3 regions of the Nocardia sp. Marseille-Q1738 genome follow, and region 2 is predicted to be linked to each of the others. Evidence: riboswitches for the same ligand, from Rfam matches in the RefSeq annotation. Region 2 holds a riboswitch; each other region holds the start of a gene.
What was found. A riboswitch is a leader RNA that binds a small molecule or an ion and turns the genes downstream of it on or off. The one in region 2 is predicted to bind S-adenosylmethionine.
Positions count from the first base shown of each region.

Region 1: it holds a riboswitch for S-adenosylmethionine, as region 2 does, so the genes downstream of both, ACWPXK_RS04530 (aminotransferase class V-fold PLP-dependent enzyme) here and ACWPXK_RS27900 (amino acid ABC transporter permease) in region 2, are expected to answer to the same signal.
Region 3: it holds a riboswitch for S-adenosylmethionine, as region 2 does, so the genes downstream of both, ACWPXK_RS13180 (rhodanese-like domain-containing protein) here and ACWPXK_RS27900 (amino acid ABC transporter permease) in region 2, are expected to answer to the same signal.

Region 1 covers NZ_CBDIMS010000001.1:1,006,167-1,015,760, forward strand. The annotation lists gene ACWPXK_RS04520 (M1 family metallopeptidase) at 1-612, opposite strand, end outside; gene ACWPXK_RS04525 (Pls/PosA family non-ribosomal peptide synthetase) at 612-4,526, opposite strand; SAM riboswitch class IV at 5,177-5,290, shown strand; gene ACWPXK_RS04530 (aminotransferase class V-fold PLP-dependent enzyme) at 5,338-6,654, shown strand; gene ACWPXK_RS04535 (Uma2 family endonuclease) at 6,721-7,320, shown strand; gene ACWPXK_RS04540 (helix-turn-helix domain-containing protein) at 7,345-7,488, shown strand; gene ACWPXK_RS04545 (flavin reductase family protein) at 7,501-7,968, opposite strand; gene ACWPXK_RS04550 (YbaK/EbsC family protein) at 8,115-8,591, opposite strand; gene ACWPXK_RS04555 (2-oxo-4-hydroxy-4-carboxy-5-ureidoimidazoline decarboxylase) at 8,646-8,966, opposite strand; gene ACWPXK_RS04560 (crotonase/enoyl-CoA hydratase family protein) at 9,156-9,594, shown strand, end outside.
Region 2 covers NZ_CBDIMS010000009.1:256,179-265,772, reverse strand. The annotation lists gene ACWPXK_RS27925 (ABC transporter substrate-binding protein) at 1-983, opposite strand, end outside; gene ACWPXK_RS27920 (LLM class flavin-dependent oxidoreductase) at 980-2,092, opposite strand; gene ACWPXK_RS27915 (GNAT family N-acetyltransferase) at 2,089-2,610, opposite strand; gene ACWPXK_RS27910 (ABC transporter substrate-binding protein) at 2,615-3,574, opposite strand; gene ACWPXK_RS27905 (amino acid ABC transporter ATP-binding protein) at 3,589-4,356, opposite strand; gene ACWPXK_RS27900 (amino acid ABC transporter permease) at 4,353-5,255, opposite strand; SAM riboswitch class I at 5,335-5,428, opposite strand; gene ACWPXK_RS27895 (hypothetical protein) at 5,810-6,511, shown strand; gene ACWPXK_RS27890 (glycosyltransferase) at 6,734-7,900, opposite strand; gene ACWPXK_RS27885 (LppM family (lipo)protein) at 7,936-8,715, opposite strand; gene ACWPXK_RS27880 (carotenoid biosynthesis protein) at 8,903-9,594, opposite strand, start outside.
Region 3 covers NZ_CBDIMS010000002.1:1,020,662-1,030,255, forward strand. The annotation lists gene ACWPXK_RS13140 (HAD-IIA family hydrolase) at 1-24, shown strand, start outside; gene ACWPXK_RS13145 (glycosyltransferase 87 family protein) at 77-1,183, opposite strand; gene ACWPXK_RS13150 (MarR family winged helix-turn-helix transcriptional regulator) at 1,183-1,632, opposite strand; gene ACWPXK_RS13155 (type 1 glutamine amidotransferase family protein) at 1,805-2,434, opposite strand; gene ACWPXK_RS13160 (DUF456 domain-containing protein) at 2,599-3,081, shown strand; gene ACWPXK_RS13165 (amidohydrolase family protein) at 3,141-4,016, opposite strand; gene ACWPXK_RS13170 (FAD-dependent oxidoreductase) at 4,111-5,574, opposite strand; gene ACWPXK_RS13175 (Rv0361 family membrane protein) at 5,958-6,407, shown strand; SAM riboswitch class IV at 6,471-6,587, shown strand; gene ACWPXK_RS13180 (rhodanese-like domain-containing protein) at 6,602-7,018, shown strand; gene ACWPXK_RS13185 (O-succinylhomoserine sulfhydrylase) at 7,216-8,430, shown strand; gene ACWPXK_RS13190 (alpha/beta fold hydrolase) at 8,485-9,288, opposite strand; gene ACWPXK_RS13195 (hypothetical protein) at 9,440-9,594, shown strand, end outside.

The DNA of each region.
Region 1 (9,594 bases), on a different contig from region 2:
GTGGCCGATCTGGATGGTCGCCAGGTAGCTCGACATCGGCTCGGACTGCTCGTAGACCCAGGTGGTCTGGCTGGCCTTGGTCTGCTTGCGCAGCAGGGTGCCGTTGGCCAGCGCGTAGTACGGCGAATCGGTGGTGATCGAAATCTGGTAGGTCGCTTTGGAACTCGGATGGTCGTCACAAGGGAACCAGGACGCCGCGCCATTGGGCTGGCTGGCCACGAGTGCGCCCTCGGTGAGCTCCTCCCAGCCGACCTCGCCCCACGGTCCGCGCACCGGCTTCGGGATACCGCCGTAGTGCACCACCACCGACAGCACGCCGCCCGCCGGAATCCGCTGCTGCGGAGTGATCACCAATTTGCCGTGCTGATGGGCGAATTTCGTGGCCTTGGTTCCGTTGACGAACACCTTCGAGACGGTGAGCGCCTGGGCGAGGTCGAGCGCGAACCGCGGGCGAACGGCGGTGGTCACCGCGGTGATCGTGGCGCGTCCGGTGAGCCGGTTGCCTGCGACCCGGTAGGCCAGCTCCAGTTCGTATCGTGAGACCCGGTACCCGCGATTGCCGTTCTGCGGTAGGTACTCATCGATGGGGGCTTCGTAGAACTTGCCCGCCATCAGCTCGCTCCGGGGTCGCCCGTGAACCAGGGTGCGATCGGGTTGCCCCACCAGCGCGACGATGCCGGCACGGTGTCGCCGCGCATGACCAGCGAGGCCGGGCCGATGGTCGCGCCGTCGCCGATAGCCGAAGCGGGGAGCGCGACGCAGTGCGGTCCGAGGGTGGCGCCCGCGCCGAGGGTGACGCTGTCCATGGCCATGATCCGATCGTGGAACAGATGGGTCTGCACCACGCAGCCGCGTTCGACGGTCGCGCCGTCGCCGAGAGTCACCAGGTCCGCCTCCGGTAGCCAATAGGACTCGCACCATACCCCGCGGCCGATGGTCGCGCCGAGCCCGCGAAGCCACAGATTCAGTACGGGCGTACCGGTCGCCGCGCGGGCGAACCACGGCGCGGCAACCGTTTCCACGAAGGTGTCGGAGACCTCGTTGCGCCACACGAACGAACTCCACAGCGGGTGCTCCTCGGCGCCGATCCGCCCTACCAGCAACCATTTGGCGGCCACCGCGCTCGCGCCCGCGACAGCACCGGCCGTCAGCAGCACCAGCCCGCTGAGCAGACCGGCGGCCAGGTGGCCGAACGTTTGCGCGAGCCAGGCCAGAGCGCACAGCACGCCGAGTCCGATGGCGAAAGTCACCAGTACTGGGAAGAGCCGACAGGTTTCGACGATGGCGCGGGCGATGCGCAGGCGGGCGGACGGGTCGAAGGTCCGTGCGGTATCGGTGCTCTCCGCCGTGCGGCGCAGCCGGACCGGCGGGCTGCCCAGCCAGGACGAGCCGGCCTTCGCCTTGGACGGCGCCGCCGACAGCACCGCGACCAGGCCGTTCTTGGGGACGCGGCGGCCGGGGGCGGTCATCCCGGAGTTACCGAGAAATGCGCGCTTGCCGACCTTGGCCTCGCCGATGTGCAGCCAGCCGCCGCCGAGTTCGTAACTCGCGATCATGGTGTCGTCGGCCAGGAAGGCGCCGTCGGCGACGGTGGTGAACTTCGGCAGCAGCAGCACCGTGGACACCTCGACGCTCTTGCCGATCTTCGCGCCGAGCAAGCGCAGCCACATCGGCGTGAGCAGGCTCGCGTACAGCGGGAACAGGAAGGTCCGTGCGGAATCGAGCAGCCGCTCGGTGGCCCACGCCTGCCAGCCGACGCGACTGCGCACCGGGTGGTAGCCCTCGGTCAGGCCGATACTGAGCAGCCGGACCGCGACGATGGTGGCCGCCGCGTATACGCCGAGGCTGAGCAGGGTCGCGACGGGAAGGACCGCGAAGGCGCGGACGACGCCTGCGCCGAGCGTGCGGGTATCGCGGACGAACCAAGCGAGGAACGCACCGCCTGCGCCGAGGCCGAGAATCGGCATGGCGGCCAACGCCATCGACGTGACGCCGAAGACGCCGACCCAGCGCCGGGCCCGGTCGGGCGTATGCGCCGGCCAGCGATGCTGCGCCTTGCCGACTTTCACCGCGGGTGAACCCGCCCACTCCTGTTCGGCCTTCACCTTGCCCGACACCGCGGAGCCCGGCGCCACCTCGGCGTTCTTGCCGATCTTCGTGCCGGGCAGGAGGATCGAGCGCGAGCCGACCACCGCGCCGGGGCCGATGGTGATCGGGCCAAGATGCACCACGTCGCCGTCGATCCAGTAACCGGACAGGTCGACCTCCGGCTCGACGCTGCACCCGTCGCCGAGTTCGAGCATGCCGGTCACCGGCGGCAGGGTGTGCAGGTCGACGCCCTTGCCGATCTTCGCGCCGAGCGCCCGAGCGAACGGCACCATCCACGGTGCGCCAGCGAGGCTCTCGGCACCGCTGGCCTCGGACAGGCGGACTGCCGCCCACAGGCGAAGGTGCACCGAGCCGCCGCGCGGATAGCGGCCCGGCCGGACGCCGCGCAACAGCAGCCGTGCGCCCGCCACGCAGATCGCCATGCGGCCGGGCGGCGAGATGAACAGTGCGAACGCGGCCAGCGTCCACCACCAGGACAGCTGCGGCAGCCACGGCAGCGAGCCGGACCAAGCCGCGATATTGCCGACGATCGCCAGCCAGGTGAGCCACTGCAGGCCGGTGAGTGTGGTCAACGGGATAGTGGCGAGCACCTGCACCGCCTGCGCGGCCGGCGGCGTCGGACGCACCGCCCGTTCGGCGACGGCGACCGCGGGCGTGGTCTGTTCCAGCAGGTCGACCAGGGCGCCGAGGCGTGGATGGTCGTAGAGATCGGCGACGGCGATCTGCGGATAGCGTTCGCGCAAGGCGGCGACCAGCTGTGCGGCCGCGAGTGAGCCGCCGCCCAGATCGAAGAAGTCGGCGTCGAGATCGCCGACTTCTCCACCGAGAATCGAATCCCATAGTCCGGCAACCCATTGCGCCGTGCCGGTCAGGTCGTTGTCGTCGTCGTCCTCGGCGGCGCCAGGCAGCGGCCATGGCAGCGCGTCGCGATCCACCTTGCCGGAGGTGCGCGTCGGTAGCTCGTCGACCACCGCGAGCCGGGGGACCAGCGGGGCCGGAAGTTGTTCGGTGAGAATGGCTCGCGCGGCCTTGGCGTCGAAGTCCGATCCCGGCCCGGTAAGGTAGCCGACCAGTAACTTGTTGCCCGCCTTGGTGGTTCGGATCGCGGCGGCGGCGCCGGTGATACCGGGAAGATGCTGGAGCGCGTTGTCGATCTCGCCGAGTTCGATGCGGCGACCGCCGAGCTTGATCTGATCGTCGGCGCGGCCGAGGAAGACCAGGCCCGCGCTGTCGTTACGGACCAGGTCGCCGCTGCGGTAGGCGCGATCCCAGCCGACCGAGGGTAGCGGCGCGTACTTCTCCGCGTCCTTGACCGGGTCGAGATAGCGCGCCAGGCCGACACCACCGATCACCAATTCGCCGGATTCGCCCTCGGCCACCGGATTTCCCGCCTGGTCCACCACGACGAGATCCCAACCGTTGAGCGGGAGCCCGATGCGGATCGGCCACTGGCCGTTCAGCAGTGCGGCGCAGGCGACGACCGTGGCCTCGGTGGGCCCGTAGGTGTTCCATACCTCGCGAGTCGAATCACCGTCTCCGGCAAGGCGTTCGGCGAGCTCCGGTGGGACGGCCTCGCCGCCGAAGATCAGCAGGCGCACCGCCTCCAGCGCCTCGACCGGCCAGGTCGCCGCCAAGGTCGGCACTGTCGAGACGATGCTGATCTCCCGCCGCACCAGCCAGGGTCCCAGGTCGGCGCCGGTGCGCACCAGGTCACGCGGGGCGGGCACCAGGCAGGCGCCGTTGCGCCAGGCCAGCCACATCTCCTCGCAGGAGGCGTCGAAGGCGACCGAGAGACCGGCGAGAACCCGGTCGCCGGGGCCGATCGGGGCGTCGGGGAGGAACAGGTCGGCTTCGGCGTCGACGAACGCCGCGGCGCTGCGGTGGGTGACGGCAACGCCTTTCGGGGTTCCGGTCGACCCGGAGGTGAAGATGATCCAGGCGTCGTCGTCGGGGCTGGGAAGCGCCGACCAGGTGCCCGCGCCCTCGTGCTGCTCCGCGGCGCGGATACCGGCGGCCGTCGTCTCGATGCCTTCGGCGGTGACGATCGCGGTGACCTGGGCTTCGCCGAAGACGAGCTGGGCGCGCTCGTCCGGGTCGTCGGCGTCGACCGGCACGTAGGCGGCGCCGCTGTAGAGGATCGCGAGGATGGTGACGTAGAGCCCGCGCGTGCCGGAGGGCATGCGCACTCCGACCCGGTGACCGGGATGCACGCCCGCCGTGGCGAGGCGCGCCATGGTCTTCTCGACCTCGACGACCAGTTCGAGATAGGACAGCACCACCTGGCCGTCATCGATGGCCGGCGCGTCGGGATGCGTGAGTGCCGTAGCGGTCAGGATGTCGACCAGCGTCCTGGCCTGTGGCGCATGGTCGCCCCGCGACAACGGGCGCACCGGCGCGTCGACCTCCGTTCGGAGCATGGTGCTCAGCGAACCTCCCATCGACCTGCCTCGTACTTTCCGTTGTCGCGCCATAGTTGGGTTACCAAAGGGCAAATGCCACGATTGGCCAGCTGTCCACGGTACTGGGTTTGTTTCCTCGGCGCCTGCCGCGCTGCTCGAACGGGGAATGCTCGTCTCGCTTCGCTCGAGAACGGCGGTGGCCGGTGTGGTCGTGTCGGCGGCAACCGCGCTCAGGTTCGGCTGCTTGCTGGTAGCTGGAGAAGGAGTGGGCGTCGGAGCCAACTCTCTCGCTGAGAGATCGCGAATCGGGGGGCGACCGGCTGCGAACAGATAACGCTTGGTTTTGCTGCCGGAAAAAGTTCGGTCCGCTGTGGTTATCTGAGAGGCGAGCGCCGATTTATTCAGGTTCGGGGCGCTGCTGTGTGTTTGCTGCATTTGTTCAGTTGTGGCTTTGCCGTGGATGAGGCGTGATGTATTCGGGGCAACTGCGATTCGGTGGATGTGAGTTCGATTACGAACGGCGCTCGCAGGACTTGGTCGGGGTGTTCGTGCGGCTCGCGAGTGTGCTTGCAATGACTCGCGTCTGTGGTCATGTCCCGATCGGGATGTGTCGGCTCGGGTTGGCGCGCGGTTGACAGCGCCGGGCCGCTTCTGCCAATCTCGGGTCAGGTCATGAGTGCCAGCGCTAAGCCCCGGCTTGCTGGCCGGCAACCCTCCTCCGCGGTGGGGTGCTCCGGGTGACGACCCGGCCGACGCCCAACCGGGCGCGGCAAGCGCGGACTCGGCGGATCAATCGATCGCGGGTCCCTTAGCCGACGGGATTCACGTGATGACTACTGCTGTCGACAACACCTGTGCCGCACTCGCCCGGGTCTCCGGCGACGAACTGCTGGTGCCGCTCGTGCAGGGCGGAACGGCGTCCTACGCCAACTTCGACTACGCGGCGAGTGCGCCGGCGTTGGTGGAGGTCACCGACCGCGTGCAGCGGCTGCTGCCGTTCTACGCCAGCGTGCACCGCGGCGCGGGGTACGCCTCGCGGATCTCCACCGAGTGCTACGAGGCCGCCCGTGGATCGGTGGCCAAGTTCCTCGACGCCGCCGACGATCAGGTGGTGGTGTTCACCCGCAATACCACCGACTCGCTGAACCTGCTCGCGTCCTGCGTGCCCGGCGACACGGTGGTGCTCGATATCGAGCACCATGCCAACTTCCTGCCGTGGACCAGGCGCGGCCGCCGCGTCGTGCAGGCGGCCGATACCGTCGAGGAGACCGTCGGCAGGCTGGTGGCCGAGCTGTGCAGCAAGCCCGCCGCGTTGCTCGCGGTAACCGGCGCGTCGAACGTCACCGGCGAGGTGCTTCCGCTGGAGCGGCTGGCCACCATCGCGCACCAGTGCGGCGCCCGGATCCTGGTCGACGCCGCCCAGCTGGCGCCGCACCGCCGGATCAGCCTGCGCGACATCGGAATCGACTATCTGGCCTTCTCCGGCCACAAGCTGTACGCGCCCTTCGGCGCGGGTGTGCTGGTGGGCAAGCGCGATTGGCTCGACGCGGCGCAGCCCTATCTGTCCGGCGGCGGGGCGGTTCGTGAGGTGAGCACCACCGAGACCGAGTGGGCGCCCGCTCCGCAGCGGCACGAGGCCGGGTCGCCGAACGTGCTCGGCGCCGCCGCACTGGCCGCCGCTTGTGACGCGCTCTGTGCCATCGATGCCGAAACCCTTGCCGCCCACGAAAAGCGGCTCGCCGACCGGCTCCGCGACGGCCTCGCCGCGATTCCGGGCGTGCGCCTGCTGCGCATCTGGTCCGATAGCCCCGACTCGGTCGGTATCGTCGCCTTCGCGCTCGACGGATTCGCTCCCGGTCATGTCGCCGCCTATCTCTCCGCCGAACACGGCATCGGCGTGCGCGACGGACGTTTCTGCGCCCACCCGCTGCTCGCCCGCCTCGGTCTGGACGGGGCCCTGCGCGCCAGCATCGGCCTCGGTACCACCTCCGCCGACGTGGACCGCCTGATCGACGCGGTGTCCACCCTCGTGACCACCGGCCCCACGTGGGATTACGCCGCCACCAACGGTCTGTGGAACCCCACCCCCGAAACCCGCCCTTCACCTCCACCGCCCCACCGGCGCGGCCCCTGCCTGGTCGGCTGAAGCGCGGTCCGGCAGCGCTGCCGGATACTATCGGCGTATCCGGCAACCCGACCTCGAGGTGGACCTATGAGCATGCTGCCCGTCTGGGCCACCGACCCGGGCGCTCTCCTCATCACGGAGGACGACTACGACGCGCTTCCGGAAGACGTCCAGCGGCAGATCGAGGTGGTCGACGGCCACGTGATCGTGTGCCGCAGCGGAACGTTCCAACACAACAACGTGGCCCGTCGGCTGGCGAACGCTCTGGAGCAGGCGAGCCCCGATGAGCCGTGCACCGGCGTGGTAACCGATTTCGAGATGCACTACGTCCGAAGCCGTCCAGCGAGCCCTGGTTTTTCTTTTCGCCGCCCGGATGTCGCGCTGTACCGGTGCATCGACGGCGATCGGAAACTGACGACCGCGGACGTACTTCTGGTGGTGGAGGTCGTCTCGCCGGGATCGGAGTACACCGACACCGTCGACAAGTGTGCGGAGTACGCGAACGAGGGGATCCCGATCTATCTGATCGTGCACTTGGCGGCCGATCGCACGGTGAAGATCATCCAGGAGTACCGCCTCGACTGGGCGAGCCGCAGCTACCGCTTGGTGCAGACCCACCAGGAGGTGCTCCGGTTGACCGATCCCTTTCCGGTCGATGTCGAATTCGCCGCCTTGGATGGCGCCTGAGTTGTCGCCCGAGGTCCAGTAAGGCTGGCCGACGCCGCTGGTATGACCCAGTCCGCTGTCGCGAGATTCGAGGCGGGCGGAACGGTGCCGAGCTTGCCCGTCTTGGAGCGGCTGGCCCGAGCGCTCGACGCCGAGTTGGTCGTGCAGGTGCGGCCGCGGGTGGCGTAGCCGCTCATTCGTTCAGTCGCCCAGCGGGGTCGGGCGGTAATAGCGGCCGTTGTAGTACAGGAGCGGGGCCGCGGCGGGTTCTTCGTCGGTGTTGTCGTGGACCCGGGTGACCAGGCCGACGACGAAGGTGTGGTCGCCGATGGGGATGAGCTGGTGCACGGTGGTACGCAGCCAGATGGGGGTGCCGTGCAGCACCGGCTCGCCGGTGTCCAGGGAGGTCCACAGGGAGCGGTCGGTGAATCGCTCCTCGGCGGTGCGGGAAAATCGGTGGGCCAGGTGCTGCTGGTGTTCGCCGAGGAAATGGATGACCACGGATTCCGCGTCCAGCATGGCGGTCAGGCTGGAGGACGTGTGCGCGATATTGAACGACACCAGCGGCGGATCCAGTGACAGCGACGCGAAGGAGGTGGCGGTGAAGCCGACCGGCCCCTGCGGCGAACTGAGCGTGACGACGGTGACGCCCGCGGGGTAGTGGCGCATGGAAGCGCGATACTGCTCGGCGGTGATGCCGCTCAGATCATCGGGGATATCGAGTTCCGTCTCGGGCCGTGGTACTTCTGTCACAGGACGAAACTACGCCGGGTCGCCGAGCCGGTGCGGAGCGCGTGGTGGGGGAGCTGCCGATTTCAGTCCACGTCGATCGGAAGGCCCGCGGTGATCCGCAGCAGCTCCGGGAACGACGTGCGGAAAATAGTGTTCGGGTGCCCGCCCGCGGCCCAGAGTTCGCGATGTCGCGACAGCGCGTTGTCCACCCAGGTCGGCAGGTTGGTCGGATGGCCGACGGGCGCGACACCGCCGATCGGCTGGCCGGTGACCTCGCGCACCAGCTTGGCGGGGGCGCGGGTGAGCGTTCCCTCCAGGCGCGCGCCGGTGTTCGCCAGATCGACCTGGTGCGCGCCGGAGACCAGCAGCAGCACCGGGTCGTCATCGAGCAGGAAGACCAGCGATTTCGTGATCGCGCCCACGTCGACGCCCAGCGCCTTGGCGGCGTCCGCGGCGGTGTGCGTCGGCTCCGGCTGGGCCATGATCAGGCCGTGGTGGCCTCGGGCGATGAGGGTGTCGGCGACCCGGCAGGCGACCGGTGGCAATGACGACCTGCGCATCCCACCAGGGTAGAGCGATTGCGGGTGGTACGCCGGGCGAGTCGCGCTGTCGGCTCAGTATTCCGGATACCCCTCGCTCGGGCCGAGCATCCCAGAGATCCGCGCACGGGTGATCCGCGCGAGCTGGGGCAAGTCGTGCGACGAGACCTGCTCGTGCACAAGCGCTTCGAAGGCGCGGTCGACATCTCGCTGGGAAAGGGCGAGCAGCTCGACATCCGCCTTGGTGAGCAGCGCGTCCCGGTCGGGGTACGGGCGGGCGTCGGTCAGCTTCGCCGCCCAGGTGACGTTGCAGCAGCACTCGTACAGCGCGTGAATCGCGCGGCCACGCGGCATTTCGTTGAACCGGTCGAGGCCGATTCCGCGATGCATCAGCATGATCTCCTCCGAACCCGGTGAATGAGGTTTGCTGACTCGACCATGATCCGGCCTGCGCCGAACCGGGAACCAGTGCGCTGACGCTAATTTGCACAGGATTTACACGCTGTGAGGTTTGCGCGGCGTCCTCTGCGCCGGGATGCCCCGGCCCGGAGTTCCGGTCTCATATTGTCTCGATACGCTGTACAAATGACAGATTGGCAGGCTTTCACCGTCGAAACGAAGGACAACGTCGCGCAGGTGACGCTGACCGGTCCCGGCAAGGGCAATGCGATGGGCCCGGATTTCTGGCGCGAGCTGCCGGAGATCTTCCAGGCGCTGGACTCCGACCCCGAGGTCCGCGCGATCGTGCTGACCGGTTCGGGCAAGCACTTCTCCTATGGCCTCGACCTGCCCGCGATGAGCGGGATGTTCGGTCCCCTGCTGGCCGATCGGGCCTTGGCCGCGCCGCGCACCGACTTCCTGACCGAGCTGCGCAAGATGCAGGCTGCGGTCACCGCCGTGGCGGACTGCCGCAAACCGGTGATCGCCGCGGTAGCCGGGTGGTGCATCGGCGGTGGACTGGACCTCATCGCGGCCGCCGACATCCGCTACGCCAGTGCCGACGCGAAATTCAGCCTGCGCGAGG
Region 2 (9,594 bases):
CCGAGCACGGTGTCCACCAGTTGTTTGCGGTCGATGGCGGGCAGCAGCGCCTGGCGCACCGCCGGATCGCGCAGCGGTCCGCGAGTGACGTTGGGCTGGAACCCGAACGGCACGCCGGGATTGGCGGTGCTGAGCACCCGTCCGCCCCCGGCTTCGATCTGTGGCGCGTCCTGCGGCAGCGCGTCGCTGATCGCGTCCAGCTGCCCGGAGGCGAGACTGCCGGTGCGCACGCCGGATTCCGGCACCACGGTGAACTCGATCTTGTCGAGGTAGGCCTCGCCGCGGTGCGCGAACACCGCCGATCCCCAGCCGTAGCCGGTGCGCTTGGCCAGCGTCACCGCCGCGTCCTGGCGGTAGGACGCATAGGTGAACGGACCGCTGCCCACGTTGTCGCCGAGGCAGCGCTGCTCGGCGGGCTTGGCCGTGGTGACATCGGCCAGGATGCCGAGCTGCGTGGTCGAGGACGCCTGCAGGAACTGCGCGTTGGGCTTACTGAACTCCACCCGCGCGGTGCGCCGGTCGACGGCGGTGGTACCGACGTAGTTGGTGAGGTAGCTGCTGCCCAGCGGTGCTTTGCCGGAACCGAGCTCGATGATCGAGTCGAACGTATTGCGCACCGAGTCCGCGGTGAGCGGCGTGCCGTCGCTGAAAGTGACGCCGTCGGCCAGGTGGAAGGTGAACACCTTCGCGTCCGGGCTCACCTCCCAGCGTTGTGCCAGCCACGGCTTCAGCTCGCCGGTGGCCGGATCCTGGTCGGTCAGCGAATCGACGATCTGCCGGGCCACGTAGATGGTCTGGTTGGTACCAGCCTGCGCCGGGTCCGAGCAGGTCGGCGCCTGGGACAAGCCGTAGCGCATGGTGCCGCCGGGCTGGGGCGGGCCCGCGTCGCCGGGCGCGGCCGAATCACTGCCGCAGGCGGCCACCGTGGTGGCCGCGGCGAGCGCGCCTGCCAGCGCGAGGATTCGGTGACGGGATCGGTTCACGGGGCAACTCCAGATACTTCGGTGTGGGCGAGCTCCTCGCCCGGTTCGGGATCGGCGTCGGCGATGCCGGTCGCCAACGGCCGGCTGGGAATGCGGCGGCGCAGTTCGGGCGCCACCTCGGCCTGGAACAGCTCCAGGCCGTCCAGGTACTGCCGTTCGGGGCGCCCGTCGCGTTCGGCGGACAGATGGATCACCTCGTGGCCGAGCCGCTCGTGCTGGCGGCCGACCTTGTCGATCACCTGCTCGGGGCTGCCGATCAACGCCGAGCTGCGCGTCACGAAGTCGTCCAGGGTCTCGAACACGACGGGCAGCCCGAGCTTGCGCGCCAAGGCCAGTCGCGCCTGGAAGATCGGCGCGAAAGCCGTCCGCGCCTCCTGCGAGGTGCGGGCCACCTGGAATCCGGCGGTGCCCGCTCCGACGAGCGCGTCGGCTGGGTCGTTGCCGTAGAACGCCCAGCGCTCCCGGTAGTGGCGCACCAGCTCGGCGTAGGGCTCGATCGGATTGGTGACGTTCGCCGAGAACAGCGGATCACCGTGGCGCGCGGCCAGTTCCACCGACTCGCGGCTGGTCGCGCTGCCGTGCCAGATCCGGATCTTCGGCTGCAACGGCCGCGGCAGCGCCTTGGCCTCGCGTAGCGGCGGACGGAACCGACCGGACCAGGTGACGCTGTCGCTGTCCCACAGTGCCCGCAGCAGCTCGTAGCCTTCGCGATTGCGATCCCACTGGTCGTCGGGGGTGACGTGGAACAGCTGCGCCTGCGCGGCGCCGTTGCCCTTGCCGATGATCAGCTCCAGCCGGCCGCCGGCGAGGTTGTCCAGCGTCGAGTAGTCCTCGAAGGCGCGCACCGGGTCGAGCAGGCTCAGCGTGGTCACCGCGGTGAACAGCGTGATCCGCGAGGTCACGGCGGCCAGATGGGCGAGGAGCACCGGCGGCGCGGCGGACAGGAACGGGTCCTCGTGCCGCTCGCCGACGGCGAACCCGTCGTAGCCCAGCTCTTCGGCCAGTCGCGCCTGGCCGACGACATCACGCAGGCGCTCGCGGGTACCGGGCAGGCGGCCGGTCCGTGGGTCCGGTACCCGGGTGACGAGGGTGAACAGCAGGAACTTCATGCGGTCGCTCCGAAACTGGCGGCGGGCAGGTGTTTTTCGAACGGGTGCGGCCCGATCTGTTCCGCGGGCAGGTCCGGGTCGTAGAGCGGGAGGTAGCCCGCCGCGAGGTAGAGACCGACGGCTTCGGGCTGGCGCGGTCCGGTGGTCAGGTAGACGCGCCGGTAGCCGCGGCGGGTGATCTCGGCCTCCAGCTGGTCGAGCACGAACCGCCCGAGCCCCTGCCTGCGGTGCTCGCGGGAGGTCCAGATCCGTTTCAGCTCCGCGGTCCGCGCGTCGAAGCGCTGAAACGCGCCGCCCGCCACCGCCTCCCCGTCCCGGGTGACGACCAGCAGGGCGCCGTGCGGCGGCGCGAACGCCGTGGCCGGGTGCTCGCGCAGCGAGGCGTGCACTTCGCCGGGCGTACCGCCGTAGCGGCTGCTGTATTCGAGCGCGAGTTCGGCCAGCAGGGGTGCGGCCAGCGGGTCGTCCTGGGCCACCCGGTGTACGCGCAGTGTCGCGGTCGAAAGCTGCTTGGTCACCGGCTCACCGCTTCTTCGGCAGGCCGGGCGGGTTGATCCGCGACTCGGCGACCGTCTCGCTGTGCAACCCCCAGCGGTCGATCACCTGCTGGTAGGTGCCGTGCTCGATGGCGTGGGCCAGCGCGTGCTGCACCGCCCTGATCAGGCCGTTGTCCTTCTTGGTGAGCACCGCGATCTCGCCTTGCAGCGCCTCGCCCGCGCCGGAGAAGGTGCCCACGATCTTGGTCTGCTTCGCGGTGGCCGCGTGGTAGATCGCGGTCGGGTTGGGGCCGAGATAGCCGTCCAACCGCTGCGAGGCCAGCGCCAGGTAGTAGTCGGTGGTCTGCTGGAAGTAGGCGATGTCGATCGGCGGAAGGCCCTCGGCCCGGTTCTGCTCGTTCCACTTGACCAGCAACTGTTCCTGGTTGGTGCCGCTGCCCACGCCGATCCGCTTGCCCGCCAAGCTGGTACGGCCGGAGTACTCCAGCGTGCTCTGGATCGGCACCTCCAGAGCGACGTTGTCCTTGCGGTAGGTCGCGAAGTCGTACTTCTCCTTGCGCTCCTCCGTGACGGTCACGTTGGAGACGAACGCGTCCACCTCGCCCGAGTCCACCCGCACGAAGTTCTGCGACCAATCCGCCACCTGCGCGTCGAGTCGCAGGCCGAGGATGTCGGCGATCAGCGAGGCGAAGTCGACTTCGGAGCCGACCACGGTCTTGTCGTCGGTGGCGTAGAACCGCAGCGGCGGCGCGGCGCCGGCCGCGCCGGTCACGATCAGCGTGCCGCGATCGCGGATCGCCTGCGGCACTTCCGCGGCGATGGCGTCGACCTTCGCGGCCCGGACGCGACCGGGCTGGGCGGGGGACAGATCGAAGGTGATCGACCCTGCGGGCTGCGCGGCGGAATCCGCCTCGGGTTCGGTGCAGCCGGTCGCCAGCAGCACGACCGCGGTCGCGGCGGCGGTGACCAGGGTGGAAAGCTTCATCGGATACCTGTTCATCAGCGGACTCGGGAAAGGAAGGCGCGGGTGCGCGGGTGTTCGGGCTGGACGAGGACCACCGAGGGCGGGCCCTGCTCGACGATGACGCCCTCGTCGAGGAACACCACGGTGTCGGCGACTTCACGAGCGAAACCGATTTCGTGCGTGACGATCACGAGGGCGGTGCCGCCGTGCGCGAGGTCGCGGATCACGTCGAGCACCTCGCCGACCAGCTCCGGGTCCAGCGCGGAGGTCGGCTCGTCGAACAGGATCACGCGCGGCCGCAGCGCCAGCGCCCTGGCGATGGCCACGCGTTGCTGCTGCCCGCCGGACAGCCTTCGTGGATAGGCATCGGCGAGCTGTCCGATGCCGACGCGCTCGAGCAGGTCCATGGCCTCCCGCTCGACTTCGGCGCGGTCACGTCGCTGCGCGGAAAGCGGCGCGAGCGTCACGTTGCCGAGCACCGTCAGGTGCGGGAACAGATTGAACTGCTGGAAGACGAATCCGATCCGGGAGCGCTGCTCGCGCACCTCCCGATCCGGCAGCGCGTGCAGCCGGTTGCGGCGCAGGCGGTATCCGATCAGCTCGCCGTCGATACGCACGGTGCCCGCGTCCAGCGATTCCAGGTGATTCACCACGCGCAGCAGGGTCGACTTACCGGAGCCGGACGGGCCGATCACCGCGACGACCTCGCCGGAGCGCACGGTCAGATCGATGCCGCGCAGAACCTGATGCATGCCATAGGATTTCCGGACGCCGCGAACCTCGACGGCGGGCGTGACGGTCATCGGGTCGCTCCGCGCGGTGCGGCGGAGCCGATCTCGGCGACTTCCCGCAGCTTCCGCCACGTGCGCTGGAGCGGCGTCGGCGGCGGGGTGCGGTGCGCGCCTTTGGCGTAGTGGCGCTCGATGTAGTACTGCGCCACCGAGAGCACGGTGGTGAGCACGATGTACCAGACCGTCGCGACCATCAGCAGCGGCACCACTCGCCCGTTGCGCCCGTAGATCACCTGGACCTGGTAGAACAGCTCCGCGATCGCCATCACCGACACGATCGAGGTGCCCTTGAACAGGCTGATCACCTCGTTGGTCGCGTTCGGCAGGATCGAGCGCATCGCCTGCGGGACCACCACGGTGCGGAACTGCCGCAGCCGGGGGATCCCCAGCGCGGCGGCGGCTTCCAGCTGGCCCGCGTCTACCGAGATGAATCCGGCGCGAATGATTTCGGCGGAATACGCCGCCTGGTGCAGAGCCAGGCCGATCACGGCGGCGGTGAAGCCGCTGATCACGCCGTTCACCTCGAAGGTGAACAGCGCCGGGCCGAACGGGATGCCCACCGAGAGCGTCTGGTACAGGTAGGCGATGTTGAACCAGAACAGCAGCTGCACGATCAACGGGATGGAACGGAACGCCCAGATGTAGACCCACGAGATCACCCGCAGCACCGGATTGTTCGACAGCCGGGCGACCGCGAGCGCGGTACCGAGCAGGAACCCCAGCGCGGTGCCCCACACGGTGAGCTCCAAGGTCACCCGCAATGCCGCCAGCACCGATTTCGCCGTGATGTACCGCGCGAACGTCGGCCAGTCCCAGCCGGGATTGGTGGCGAGGCCGTGCGCGAACTGGGCCAGCAGGATCAGGGCGACAGCACTGACCACCCATCGCCAGGGATGGCGGGTCTTGGCCACGGTGGGCGTTTCACCCCCGCGAGCGAGGGCGGGTGTGCTGCGCTCACGCCATGGCGGGTCGTCGATGATCACTTCGGTTCCTCCATCGGTCCCGGCGGAAGCACCCGCACCCGGTGACCGGGGGGTTGCTGCGACGTCGACGAGCCAGGTCTCTCGGTCGCTCTGGATGGTTGGTGCCGGCCCCCGTCAGCCGATGTCGGGGTCGAGCCGAATCATGATGCCCAGCAAGCGAACCCCTGGACAAGAGAAGTAATCACCGTGAGCGGAGATCTTGTAGCGCCCGGATTCATCGGATATTTGTAGTAGCCAGGCGTGCGCTGCCGGATCGATCCGGCAGCGGTTGGCGTCGCGTCATCGCCGGACGGGTGCGTGGCGCCGAACAGTGGCGGCCCGGTGCAGCATACGGCTCGCCCGCCGGGTCGAATCAGCGCCGTCGATCCGATCCGGGCAAACTGGACTGCTCCGAAATTGCTGTTCGCAATATCGGCTGTTGACTGCGTTTGCCGGAGTACTGTGCCCCTCGATCGTTCCGCCGATGAGGAGGTTTCGTGATCATGTTGCGCCGTCTGACCATGTTGTCCGTTGTCGCGACCGGCTCGGTCGCTCTCGCGCTCGCGGGACCGGGCGCCGCGCTCGCGGCCCCGGACGTCCCGGCTCCCGCATTCTCCGACCACACCACGCAGACCGCCGCGCCCGGTGACCTGTGGGGCATCTACAATTCCGCGGTCAACGCGCTCCGCACGCTCGGCATCGAGCCGTTCCTGTATCCGGCCGCGGCGGCGTTGTGCCTCGACAACACGACCCTCGGCCTTGCGCCCGCGGTGGCCGGCTCCATTCCGGGTCCGTGGCCGAAGAACACCGTGCAGATTCCCGGCCTCGACCTCAACGCCGTCAAGGCGGGGCAGGCCATGTTCACCTTCGTGCCCTACGGGCTCGGGGCGGACGGTTCGAACACCGCGGGCATGCAGGTCGCCTGGGTCAACCTGAACACCGGGCGCAGCGGCACGGCCAGCATGGGGCCGCTGTCGGAGGTCGCCCGCGCGATGATCCCCGCCGCCGTTCCGCCGGAGCTGCGGCCCGCCGCGGAGCAGGCGATCCGGGACTTCCTCTTCGCGTCGCTTCCGATGGGCGGCGTGCGCGCGGTCCCGGTGGACACCGGCCGTGGCACCGTGCTCGCCGCGGTGTTCGGCACGGTCCAGAACGGCGCCAAGTCCTGCCACTTCCTGCCGACGGTCGGAATAACCACCGTGCCATGACATTCGGTCGGCAACCCTCGCGCTGACCATGGCGTCGGTCGCCGGGGCACGGTCGTCAGGGAGCGTCAGCGAGCGAACAGATGGATACAGCCGAGCTCTCGCTCGTGCCGGAGCTGAGCGTCAGGGAGGCGCGGCATGAGCGAGCGTCGGCGAGTGAGCCGATAACATAGCGTGCACTCGCGCACGACGGAGTCGAGCGCCAGTAAGACGCAGTCGTGAGCGCTATTCCAGAGGGCGACCTTTCCAGCGCACCGTGCCCCGGCGGCGGGCACGGTGCGAACGCGCCCACAGCAGCAGGTACGCGCCCACCGACAGCGGATGTGTCAGGGCGGCAAGGACATCCGTGTACCGGAGCGGTCCCCCGGTTTCCGTCGAGCGGGCCAGCAGCCGGCCCGCGACGGCGGCGAGATAGCCGAGCAGGCCGCTCCGCCGGACCGGGCCGCTGCCGAGCACGGCGGCGGCGGGCGGCAGCCAATAGACAAGGGCAGCAAGCGCTCCCACCGCGGCCCCGCCCGTTATCGTGCCGTCGTAGGCCGACCAGAGCCAGCGGGTGTAGCCCGCGTCCAGCTCGCTCGCGCCGCGGTACATCCTGGTTCGCGCGAGCGGCCCCGCCGCCGCCAAAGCCGTGAAGTGACCGGCCCGGCGCAGCGTGCGTGCGATCTCGAGGTCCTCGGTGACGCTCCCGGCCACCGCGGCGTGGCCACCCACCGCGCGGTACGCGGCGTTGTCGAACACGAGGAATTGGCCGCAGGCCACCGCCGTGGACGGGCGCAGGCTCCGATCGGCGGCGTTGATCGGCAGCGTCGAGGCCCACGACCAGCACAGCAGGGGCTGCACCACTGCCTCGGCCGCCGACCCGGCCAGCTGGTGCGGCCACGGCGAGACCAACGCGACGCCACCTGTGCGCAGAGCGCCCACCGCCGCCGCGAGAGCCGTCGGGGCCAAGCGCACATCGGCGTCCAGGAAGACCAGCACCGGCGTCGCCACACCCTCGGCCAGCCGCACGCAGGCCGCCGCCTTGCCGGTCCAGCCGGGGTCGGGGTCGGACTCGGTGCGCAGCAAGCTGAATCGGGGATCGCCATCGATCGCCGCGCGTGCGGCGGCGGAGGTGTCGTCGGTGGACCCGTCGTCGAGGATGCGCACCGCCAACCGCGGAACGCCCAGCTGGGCGCGCAGATCGGCGATCAGATCAGGTAGCCGGTCCGCCTCGTCGCGCGCCGGGACGCAGACGGTGACCGGTTCGATCACCGTGGTCGGCGTGTTCGCCAGCCGCGGCACGGTGAACCGGTTGTATAGCGCGACACCGGCGCCCAGCACCGCAAGCGCCGTGGCGCAGGTGGGCAGGATGGAGTTCGCGCGCAACGTTTTCGGCCTATCGGCACTCACCATGGGCGCCACGCTATCCCGGCGCACCGACCGTCCGCTCAGCGATTCTGCGTTACCGAGCGCCACCAGCGGTTCAGGGAGAACCCTTCCGGCGCGCCGGGCGGGGCGGGGTTGCGGTCCAGGTACGCCAAGGCGGCGATGATGGCGGCCACCGCGAGGGTGATGCCGCCGACGATGCCGGCCCAGCCCGCGAACGAGCGTGTATTCGGGTCGGCGTAGCTGACCTCGGCCCGGAGCGTGGAGACGTCGCCGGGCGGCAGCTTCCAGGAGACGACGTTGTCGCCCTCGCGGCTGCCATTGGTCTTCGCGACCCGGGCCGGGAACGCGATGGTGAACTGCACGTCGGAGCCGTGCGGCGGAACGGATTTCAGGTCGACCCGGCCGGTCAGGCTGACCAGGTCGCCGGTGCGCTGGAACTGCAACTGGAACATGCCCTGGGTCTGCTCGGACAGCTGCCCCAGCTGTTGCACCTCGCCGAACGACAAGTCCTCGAAGAACACCTGGCTGCCCGAGTATCCGTCTTGCGCGTACGGCTCCACCCGCACCTTCGCCGCCAGCGATTCGGGCGCCTTGAGCTGCGGACCCTTGTCGTCGGAGCCGGTGGGCACCACGGCGGCGACGATCCGTCCGGACACCCGGTCGTTGGACGACAGGCCCATCGACACCTGCACCCGCAGGCAACTCGCGAGCACCGGGACCAGCAACGCCGCCAGCAGGACGGCCGCCGCGACCCGCACGCCGCGGCGTGGGCGGCCGCGTTGCGGGCGATCCGGGGCATCGGGCATCGTGGTGACGGGACTCGGCTGCACGGGTGACATCGTGCCAGGCCATCGGTCCGGAATGAAACGCGCCAGTCGGGACGCGCGTCGGCCGGACAGTGGCCCGAGGACGGGCGTGTGTCGCCGCAAGCCGTGCTCCGTCCGGCCCGGCGTTCTGCTTGCTCGCTCGGCGGCGCTGCGGTCATGGGCGGGGATCCACCTGCCGCAGCGAGCGGGCCGGGCCTGGTCAGCGCCGCGCGCGAGTCGAGACGGCCAGCAGGGGCACGCCGAGCACACCCATCCCGACCAGGCCGTAACCCGCGGACGACGGCAGGCCGAGGAACGCGGCATGGGCCAGCGCCGACCCCAGCCAGGTCCACAGGAACAGCGCGACCGGCACGGCGAGCTCGCCCGCGCGGCCGCTGGGCCGCCGCGACGGAACAGGATCGGGCGCCGCGTGTTCCCAGACCGCCAGCAATGCCGCCATCACGAGCGCGACACCGAACCAACCCAGATAGTTCGTGTACGGAATCTGCGTCAGCCCGGGCAGGCCGGAGCCGGTGTCGCACCAGGTCCACTGCCCGTCGGCGACCATCTGCGGATCCAGGAACAGATCCCAGCCCACCGCGCCGATCGCGGTCAGCGCGATCCGCGACGACGTGCGTCGCGACACCATCCCGGCCACCACCCACACCGGATACATCCCGCCGGTCCAGGCCAGCGCGACGATCAACGGCACGTCCAGCAGCGCGGGACCGAGCCGATCGGCCGCGTAGGCGTAGCAGCCGAACGGCACGCCCGTCGCCGTGCCGATCACCTCGGCCAGCAGCCCGATGCCGGAGACGAGCGCCAGAAAGCCGAGGGCATACCGGATTCCCCTGGTCGCGGTCGCATGCGCCAGCGCGGCACCGGCGGAAAGCAGCACGACCACGGCGGTGA
Region 3 (9,594 bases), on a different contig from region 2:
ACCAAGTCCCCGTTCACCGCCTGACCGGGCGGTGCGAGGACAGGTCCGGCAGCGGTCGCAGCTGATAGCGAGCGCGCTACCTCAGCGCCGATGACGGTTTCGGCCACGAGTGCAGCATACTTCCGGCAAGGTTGGCCGCGGCCACCTCGGGAGTGAGATCACCGGTGTCGAACGGCGTAGCCGCATAGCCGGGCACGGCGGGCCGCGCGTGGTACAGCATCCACCCGATCGCGGTCAGCGGCGACGCCAGACCGAGCAGCGTGTAGGAGTTACCGATCAGGAATTCCGCCAGGGTCCAATGGGATTCGCGGTAATCGGTCTGCGGAACGAACCAGATCACTCCCTGGGGGATCACCGGCAGGTCGGTGTCCCACGAGCCGACGCGGTCGACCTGCATCGGCCAGGCGAAGGCCCACAAAGCGAGTAGTGCGGGCACACCAGCCCGGATCACCGGGGCCAGGTGGCGCATGGCGCGCCAGGCCCACATGAGTGCAGGGATAATCCATACCCAGTAGTGGGTCCACGAAATCGGTGAGCACAGCAGCGAAACCGCCGCGATGAGCAGGATGGCGAGCAGTTCGTCGCCGCGCTGGTACGCGAATCTCGCCGCGGCCAGCCCGCCCACTCCCAACACGCCGGCGGCCAGCAGCCATAGCGCGTGGTTGTCCCAGGTAGTCCACTGCAGGCGACCGAACACGCCGTTGATCGACTGGTTCTGCACGTAGGCGAATCCGACGCGATTCTGCTGGTCGACAGCCGAAATCCAGAACTGCGCCGCCTGCGTCGGCCGATACCAGAAGCCGATCGCAATGGTGGCGGCGAAGGTGGCGACTGCTACACCGGCTGCTTTGAACTGGCGAGTTATCAGCAGGTAGACGATGAAGACCGCGGGAGTCAGCTTGATTCCGGTGGCGATTCCGATCAGTATCCCGCGATACCAACGGCGCTCGGGCAGCGCGAGGTCCACCAGTACCGCCGCCATCAAGATGAGGCTGACCTGCCCGTATTGGAAGGTCTGCTGCACCGGCTCCAGCCACAGGCCCGCGCTGCCGACCGCGAGCGTGACCGCCAGCATGCCGAGACCACGCCGATACCGCAGCAAGGTCGCGGCGCACCACGCGCTCGCGAACAACGAGAGGCGTTCGAGCTCGAGTCGGACAGGCGAGCCAGTGATCGCATCCACTAGTCGTCGGCGGTGACGATCGTGTCCATCGCGGCGGAGAGCTTCGTGAGTACCGCAACGGTCAGCGCGAGCTGTTCGGGGCCGAGTTCGGCCGCAAGTCGTTTGGACATCACCGCGTGCTGCGGGTTGATGCGCCGGACCGCGGCGAGGCCTGCTTCGGTGACTGCGACGAGTTTCGCTCGGCGGTGGGCGGGATTGGGCCGGTATTCGGCAAGTCCCTTGTCCACCAGAAGATCCGCGATGCGCTGCACGCTCTGGCGGGTGATGCCCATTTCGCGGGCGATCCCCGCGACGGGCAACGGTGTGTGCAGCACCGCGCCCAGCACCTGCCACCAAGCGGCGGTCAAACCCGCCGGTCGCGCCAGTTCCTCGGCCACCGCGAGGAACTGACCATTCAAACGGAACGACGTGATCGCCGCCGTGGCGAACAACTCCTGTTCATCGGCCATGCTTCGCCTCCTGCCGACCGGGTCGGCGCCCCGGCCGATCGACCGGGCCGCCGACGGATCGCTGCTCACGACTGCGCCTCGCTGGCGCTCGCTCATGCCTGCGCCTCGCTGACGCTCGGCTCCGGCACGAGCGAGTGCTCGGCTGTGTCCATCGTTCGCTCGCTGCGCTCGCTCATGCCTGCTGCGTCTCGTACGCCTCGAGCACCGCCCATCCTTCCGGATCGGCGTGCGCGAACAGCCGGTACCAGCCGTCCAGCACGTGCGGCTCGTACACGCCGAGCCTGCCCAGCACCTCACGCGCGAATTCGAACGGCGCGCTCGCGCTGGCCGTGATCACGTCGCCGTCGGTGACGGCAGGCTCCTGGACGTAATGCTCGGCGCCCGAATAGCCGCTGTAGAGCAGGAATTCCGCGACATTGCTGGTGTGCTTGCGGTTATCGAGCAGACCCTGCTTGGCCAGCCCGTAGGTCGCGCCGCAGATCGCGGCGACCGGAACGCCCGCCTCCACGAACTCGCGCGCCTTCTCCCCGAACGCGTCCAGCTCCGGCCCCATCCAGGTCTCGGAGCCGGGCAGGATCAGCATCGCGCTGTCGGCGGGCGTGAGATCGGCGAGCACGATGTCCGGCACGATCCGCATGCCGCCCATCGTCGTGATCGGATCCGCGGTCAACCCGACCGTCTTGACCTGCCACGTTCCCGGCTCCCGATGCCAGCTCGGCTTGTTGATGTGCGCGGTGGCCGCGCCCACCTCCCAGTCGGCGAGAGTGTCGTAAACGGCCATGTGCACTGCCTTCGTGGTCATGACAGTATCCTGTCATATTTGACAGCATGCTGTCAATATTTTCTGTCCAACGCCGCCACCGATGACTGCGGGCCGGCTGGACCGGAACCTCCGCTGTGCGTGCGCAACGCCGGTGCGCCAGAATCCCAGCAGCGCGAAATTCGCGGGAACCGGAGGAACCGTCAGTGAGCGTGTGGGGTGAAGTGGTCGTCGGCTTGGTGATCCTGGTCGGCCTCATCGGAATCGTCGTGCCGATCCTGCCGGGTGTCATCCTGATCTTCGGGGCCGTCGCGGTCTGGGCATTCATGACCGGTGGAGCTACGGCGTGGACCGTCTTCGCGATCAGCACGTTGCTGCTGGCGCTGTCGGGGGTCGTCAAATACACCTGGCCGGGACGCAAGATGAAGGAAGCGGGGGTGTCCAATCGCGCGATCTTCCTGGGCGCGATCGTCGGCATCGTCGGATTCTTCGTGATTCCGGTCGTCGGCCTGTTCGTCGGTTTCGTTCTCGGCGTGTATCTCTCGGAACTCCACCGGCTGCGCGTCAACCAACAGGCATGGCGGGCAACGGTTCAGGCGCTGAAGGGTGTCGGCCTGTCCATCCTCATCGAGCTCTTCGGCGCGCTGCTGGCCACCGGCGTCTGGATCGTCGGCGCGATCGCCGCCTGAGAATCATCAACACATCGCGCATGCCGGAGCCGAGCGCCAGCGAGGCGCAGGCATGAGCGTCAACGGTCGATGGCGGGGAACGGAATCGTGTCTCCGGCTCGGCTGCCGGGCAATTCGTCGCGGCGCAGCCGGAGCGTCGGCGGTTCCGGGCGAAACAGCGGCAGGGTCGGGGCCGGATCGGTGGTGACGGTCCGCTCGCGAGCGGGAAGCCGGTAGAACGCGCGCGCGTTGTCCTCGAGCACCGCGTACATGTCGGTGCCCACCACGTCACAGATCAGGTCGACATCCGAGTCCTCGAACGGGCGTCCCGCCCGGGTGCCGGGCAGATCGGTGCCGAACATGAGCGCTTCGGGGTTCACCGCGTGGATGCGGCGCAGCGTGTCGGCGACGTTCATGGCGACCCGGCCGAAACCGGTTGCCTTGACCCGCGCCCCGCGATCGACGAGATCGAGCAGGAACGGCAGACCCTCCTCGGACATCCCGAGATGGTCGACCGAGAGCGCGGGCAGCTTCGAGATGACGGGTTGCAGCGAGGCGAGCATCGTGCCGTCGATGTAGACCTCGACGTGCCAGCCGGCCAATTCGTGCGCGCGCAGCGCTTGCAGCGTCATCTCGGTGATGTCGGCGGCCGCGCGTTTGAGGTTGAACCGCAGCGCGCGCACGCCGATGCGGTCCAGCTCGATGATCTCCTCGTCGGTGGCGTCCAGGTCGAGGCGGGTGACGCCGACCCAGCCCTCGCCGAGTTCGGCGAGGGCGGCCTTCAGGTAGCTCTGATCCGTGCCCTGGAACGATCCGCTGACCACAGCGCCACCGCTGATGTCGAACCGCGACATGCGCTTGCGGTAGTCCGCGATGGTGAACGGCTCGGGCAGGTAGCCCTCGTTTTCGGCCAGCGGGAACCGCGGGTCGAAGATGTGCAGGTGGGCATCGAACACTTGTACAGAATGCCTCAGTGTCGGATTTTCCGCTGCCACAACGACCAGCACTGGGGGTGCTGCCGCGGCACCGGAGCCGGTTGCCGCGAGGTGATCAGACCTTGTGCGGTTCGCTGGCGCGCAGCATGTCCTCGCGTTCGACGACCTTGACGCGTTCGCGGCCTTCGGGTTCGCCCAGGGAACGCTCGTGGGCGTCGAGGCGGTACCAGCCTGCCCAGGTGGTGAACGGGATGCCCTTGCCTTCGAGGAACTCGGTGACGGCTTCGAGTTCGGGCCGCTCGGCGGGGGTGAAGCCGGGGGCGTCGTCCAGCAGGCAGGCGATGGTTTCGTTGGCGTCGCCCTTGGTGTGGCCGATCAGGCCGACCGGGCCTCGTTTGATCCAGCCGGTCACGTAGGTGGCGGGCATGTAGCGAGCGGCGCCGTCGGCGTTCTCGTCGACGATCACCCGGCCCGCTTCGTTGGGCACGGTGCCGGCCTGGTCGTCGAAGGGCAGGTTGCTGATGTTCTGCGACAGGTAGCCCACGGCACGGTATACCGCCTGCACTTCCCAGTCCTTGAACACGCCGGTCCCCTTGACGTTTCCGGTGCCGTCGAGCTGGGTGCGTTCGGTGCGCAGGCCGACGACCTTGCCGTTCTCGCCGAGCACCTCGGCGGGGGACTCGAAGAAGTGCAGGAACAGCTTGTGCGGCCGGTTGCCTGCATCGCGGATGGCCCACTGCTCGAGGGTGTTGGCGACCATGTCGACCTGCTTGGAATGCCTGCGCGCGGCTTCGGAGCCTTCGTCGTAGTCGATGTCCTCGGGGTCGACGATGACCTCGATGGTCGGCGAGTGGTCGAGTTCGCGCAGCTCCAGCGGGGTGAACTTGGCCTGGGCGGGACCGCGGCGGCCGAAGACGTGCACCTCGACCGCCTTGTTGGCCTTCAACCCCTGGTAGACGTTCGGCGGGATCTCCGTGGGCAGCAGCTCGTCGCCGGTCTTGGCCAGCACGCGGGCCACGTCCAGGGCGACGTTGCCGACGCCGAGGACGGCGACCTTCTCCGCGTCCAGCGGCCAGCTGCGCGGCACGTCGGGGTGCCCGTCGTACCAGGACACGAAGTCCGCCGCGCCGTAGGAGCCGTCGAGGTCGATGCCGGGGATGGGCAGGGCGCGGTCGGCGTTGGCGCCGGTGGAGAAGATCACCGCGTCGTAGAAGGCGCGCAGGTCATCGAGGGTGATGTCGGTGCCGTAGTCGATGTTGCCCAGCAGCCGCACCTGCGGCTTGTCCAGCACCTTGTGCAGGGCGGTGATGATGCCCTTGATCCGCGGGTGGTCGGGCGCGACGCCGTAGCGGATCAGCCCGAACGGCGCGGGCATGCGCTCGAACAGGTCGATACTCACGTCGGCATCGGACTTCATCAACGCGTCGGCGGCGTAGATCCCGGCCGGTCCGGCGCCCACGATCGCGATGCGGAGCGGGCGGGTCTTCGCGGTGTGCGCGTCAAGCCCGGAGGAGGAAGCCTGCGTCACCACGGAGGGCTCGCGAACACCGCCATCCGATACTGCACTCTGTTCGGTCATCTCTTACGCGCACCCTTATGGTCGAAACAATAATGACGTCTGGCTTAGCTTAGGCTAAGTTGACGCACCGGCTCGGTCGCACCCGTCCGGTGCGGACGCCGACGTTGGCGTTGCCGGCTCGTGGCTGCACGGTGCTCCGTTCGCCGCGGCGATGAGCTGCCGATTCGCTATGACAGCAGGCTGCCGTCCCGCGATTCTATCGGGACCGTCGATGCCACCCAGATCCGGTGCGTGCAGTCGGTGGATGTCATCGAACATCTCGATCCGCGCGTACCCGCTCCCGCGCGACCTATAGCGGCCCCCTGCTCGCCGACGGACGCCGCCAGCGCCCCTGCCCCGGGGCCGGGCGCTGGATACCCGCGCCGACCAGGGATCATCGAGCCATGACCGAGCAGCAGCCGACCGCGGGAGACGACGACATCATCCGCGTCGATCAAACCGACAAGCGCTCCATGGTGCCGTTCATCGCGGCCGCGGTGGTCGCGGTGATCGTGCTCATCGCGATCGTGCTCGGCGGGGTGCTGTCGCCCGCTGAGAAAAATGTCACAGATTCCGACCGCATCTCCGCGGCCATCCGCAACTTCGTCGAAGGCGCCAACCGCACCGGCACCGTGCCTGCGCCCGGCACCGGATGCGAGGGCTTCGACGCCGCCCGCTCACCGCTGGCCGGACAGTCCGGCGCCGGAAAGTCCGTCGAGCTCAGGAAAATCGACAACCCGATGGTGGACGGCGACAAAGGCAAGGCGACCGTGACCACGAAGGCGGACGGCACGGAGACGACCAAGACGTGGAATCTCACCAGATCCGGCGACAAGTGGCTGGTCTGCACCTGAGCGTTCCCGCAGTGTGAACCGCCGTTTGACACGGTGACCCGGGTCGGTGCAATCTCAGTCGAAGGTCATGAGAACCAGTGTCAAGCCCCGGCATTACTGGTCGGCAACCCTCCTCCGCGGTGGGGTGCTCCGGGTGACGACCTGGCCGTGCTCCGGTCCTGGGCGCGGCAAGTGCGGATTCGCAGGAGGAGTAGATGAGTTACGCCGGTGACATCACCCCGCAGCAGGCATGGGAACTGTTGCGCGACAACCCCGAAGCAGTCCTCGTGGACGTGCGGACCGAAGCCGAATGGAAGTTCGTCGGCGTACCCGACACGAGCCCGATCGATCGGCCGACCGTGCTGATCGAGTGGGTCGACTCCACCGGCGCGCGCAACGAGACGTTCGTCGAGCAGCTGCGGCAGGCGCTCGCCGACCACGACCCCGAAGCACCGGTGGTGTTCTTGTGTCGCTCCGGCCAGCGTTCGGTCGGCGCGGCGATCGCCGCCACATCGGCGGGTTACCGCACCTCCTACAACGTGCTCGAAGGCTTCGAAGGTCCGCTCGATGAGTTCGGGCACCGCGGCGGCTCCGGCTGGCGTGCCCTCGGGCTGCCTTGGCGGCAGTCATGAGCGGGGGCCTGGCGTGCCCTCGGGGCTCTACCGATGGGCGGCAGTCATGAGCGGGGGTCTGGCGTGCCCTCGGGGCTCTACCGATGGGCGGCAGTCATGAGCGAGGTGTCTCGCGTGCCCTCGGGGCTCTACCGATGGGCGGCAGTCATGAGCGGGGGTCTGGCGTGCCCTCGGAACTCTGCCGATAGGCGGCAGTCGTGATCACCGGCGGCGCGTTCGACAAGCCGCTGCCCGAGGGCGTCGGCCCCGCGACGCTCGGTGTGCGGGGCGGACTGCGGCGCTCCGGTTTCGAGGAAACCGCCGAGGCGCTCTACCTGACCTCCGGCTTCGTCTACGAGAGCGCGGAAGCCGCCGAGGCCGCGTTCACCGGCGAGGTGGAGCATTTCGTCTACTCCCGCTACGGCAACCCGACGGTCGCCATGTTCGAGGAGCGGATGCGGCTGATCGACGGCGCCGAAGCGTGCTTCGCCACCGCGAGCGGCATGTCGGCCGTGTTCACCGCGCTGGGAGCGCTGCTCGGCGCCGGTGACCGGCTGGTCGCCGCGCGCAGTCTGTTCGGCTCCTGCTTCGTGGTGTGCAACGAGATCCTGCCGCGCTGGGGCGTGGAGACCGTCTTCGTGGACGGCGAAGATCTCGACCAGTGGGAGCAGGCACTGTCGGTGCCGACCAAGGCGGTGTTCTTCGAGACGCCCGCCAATCCGATGCAGACGCTGGTGGACGTGCGCCGGGTGACCGAGCTGGCCCATACCGCAGGCGCGAAAGTGGTGCTGGACAATGTCTTCGCCACGCCCCTGTTGCAACGCGGCTTCGAGCTCGGCGCCGACGTGGTGGTGTACTCCGGCACCAAGCACATCGACGGGCAGGGCCGGGTGCTCGGCGGCGCGATTCTCGGCGCGAAGGATTACATCGACGGCCCGGTGAAAACGCTGATGCGCCACACCGGTCCGGCGCTGAGCCCGTTCAACGCGTGGACCTTGCTCAAGGGGCTGGAGACGATGCCGCTGCGGGTGCGCCATTCGGCCGAGTCCGCACTGCGGATCGCCCGCTTCCTGGAGGGCAACAAGGCGGTCAGCTGGGTGAAATACCCGTTCTTGGAGTCGCATCCGCAGTACGCGCTGGCCACCGGTCAGATGAGCGGGGGCGGCACCGTGGTCACCTTCGAGCTGAACGCCCCCGAGAACGAGGCGAAAAAGCGCGCTTTCGAGGTGCTGAACCGGTTGCGCGTCATCGACATCTCCAACAACCTCGGCGACGCCAAGACCCTGATCACCCACCCCGCCACCACCACCCACCGCGCCATGGGCCCCGAAGGCCGCGCCACCATCGGCCTGTCCGACGGTGTCGTCCGCGTCTCGGTTGGCCTCGAAGACGTGGAAGACCTCTTGGACGACCTGGACCAAGCCCTCTCCTGACCGGCCGGTGAGCCGGTACGGGAGAGGGGCCCAGCGTCTACCTCGCGAGATGTCTCACAGGAAATCGGCGAGGACTTTGTTGAAGCCCTCGGGTTCCTCGGAGAACGGCACGTGCCCGCTGCGCTCGAAGCGGACCACCTTCGCGTTCGGCACCCGCGCGGCGATCCATACATCGAGTGGACCGGGGAAGATCTTGCTCTGCGCTCCGTAGATCAGCAGCGTCGGCACGGTGACCTGGGGCAGGACCGGCCGGAAGTCGGCGAAGGCCATGTCGTACCAGATGGCGCATGCCGCCGAGGTCGGCATCTTCGTCGTCTCCGCGTACACCGCATCGATCACCTCGTCGGACGGCTCTTCCGCGAAGCAGGCGGCGATGAACGGCTTGATCACCAACGGGCGGGCGTGCCGCACCGCCTGCACGAACACCGCGAGGTCGGTCTGGCTGTAGCCACCTTGGAGCGGGAAGTCCCACCCCTCCCCGTCGAGGAAACGCGGTGACTGATCGACGAATGTCACCGATCGCAGCTTCTCACACCCGAACTGCTCGACGTAGGCGAGAATCACCGCGGCGCCCATCGACCAGCCCACGAGGGCGACGTCGTCGAGCCCGAGATGGTCCAGCAGACTGCGGATGTCCCGTGCGTACTGCGCGAGGGTGTGACCGTCCTCGGTCTTGCCGGAGGCACCGTGCCCGCGCAGGTCGACATTGATGACCCGATTCCCTTCTGCCAGCGCGGGCACATTCTGCGCCCAGAAGGTGGTGTTCATCGTCCAGCCATGAATGAGCACGACGGGACGACCGGCGCCGTGATCCTCGTAGTACATCGGCACGCCATCCGGCAATTCCAGGTAGGGCATCGACAACCTCCAGCTCAGGACAAGTGGTGCTCACACGATGACGTGCCGGCCGGGCGCGGCCAAGATCGTGCGGAGGGGTTGCACAGACGTTGCAGCGCAAGGCAGCCCGTTGTCGGAGCGACGACGGCACGCCCGGTCTGGTCCGGGCGCCATGACCGTTCGGCGGCATCTCCCCGAGGTCGAGCTGACCCGAGACGAGGTCATGACCTGGCGCAGGAACCATCGGATGGCCTCGCTGTGGCCGATGCTGTTCGCGGGCCTGGATTGCGCGGCGTTCGAGCCGGGCCACGTGCTGTTCGGCGTCGA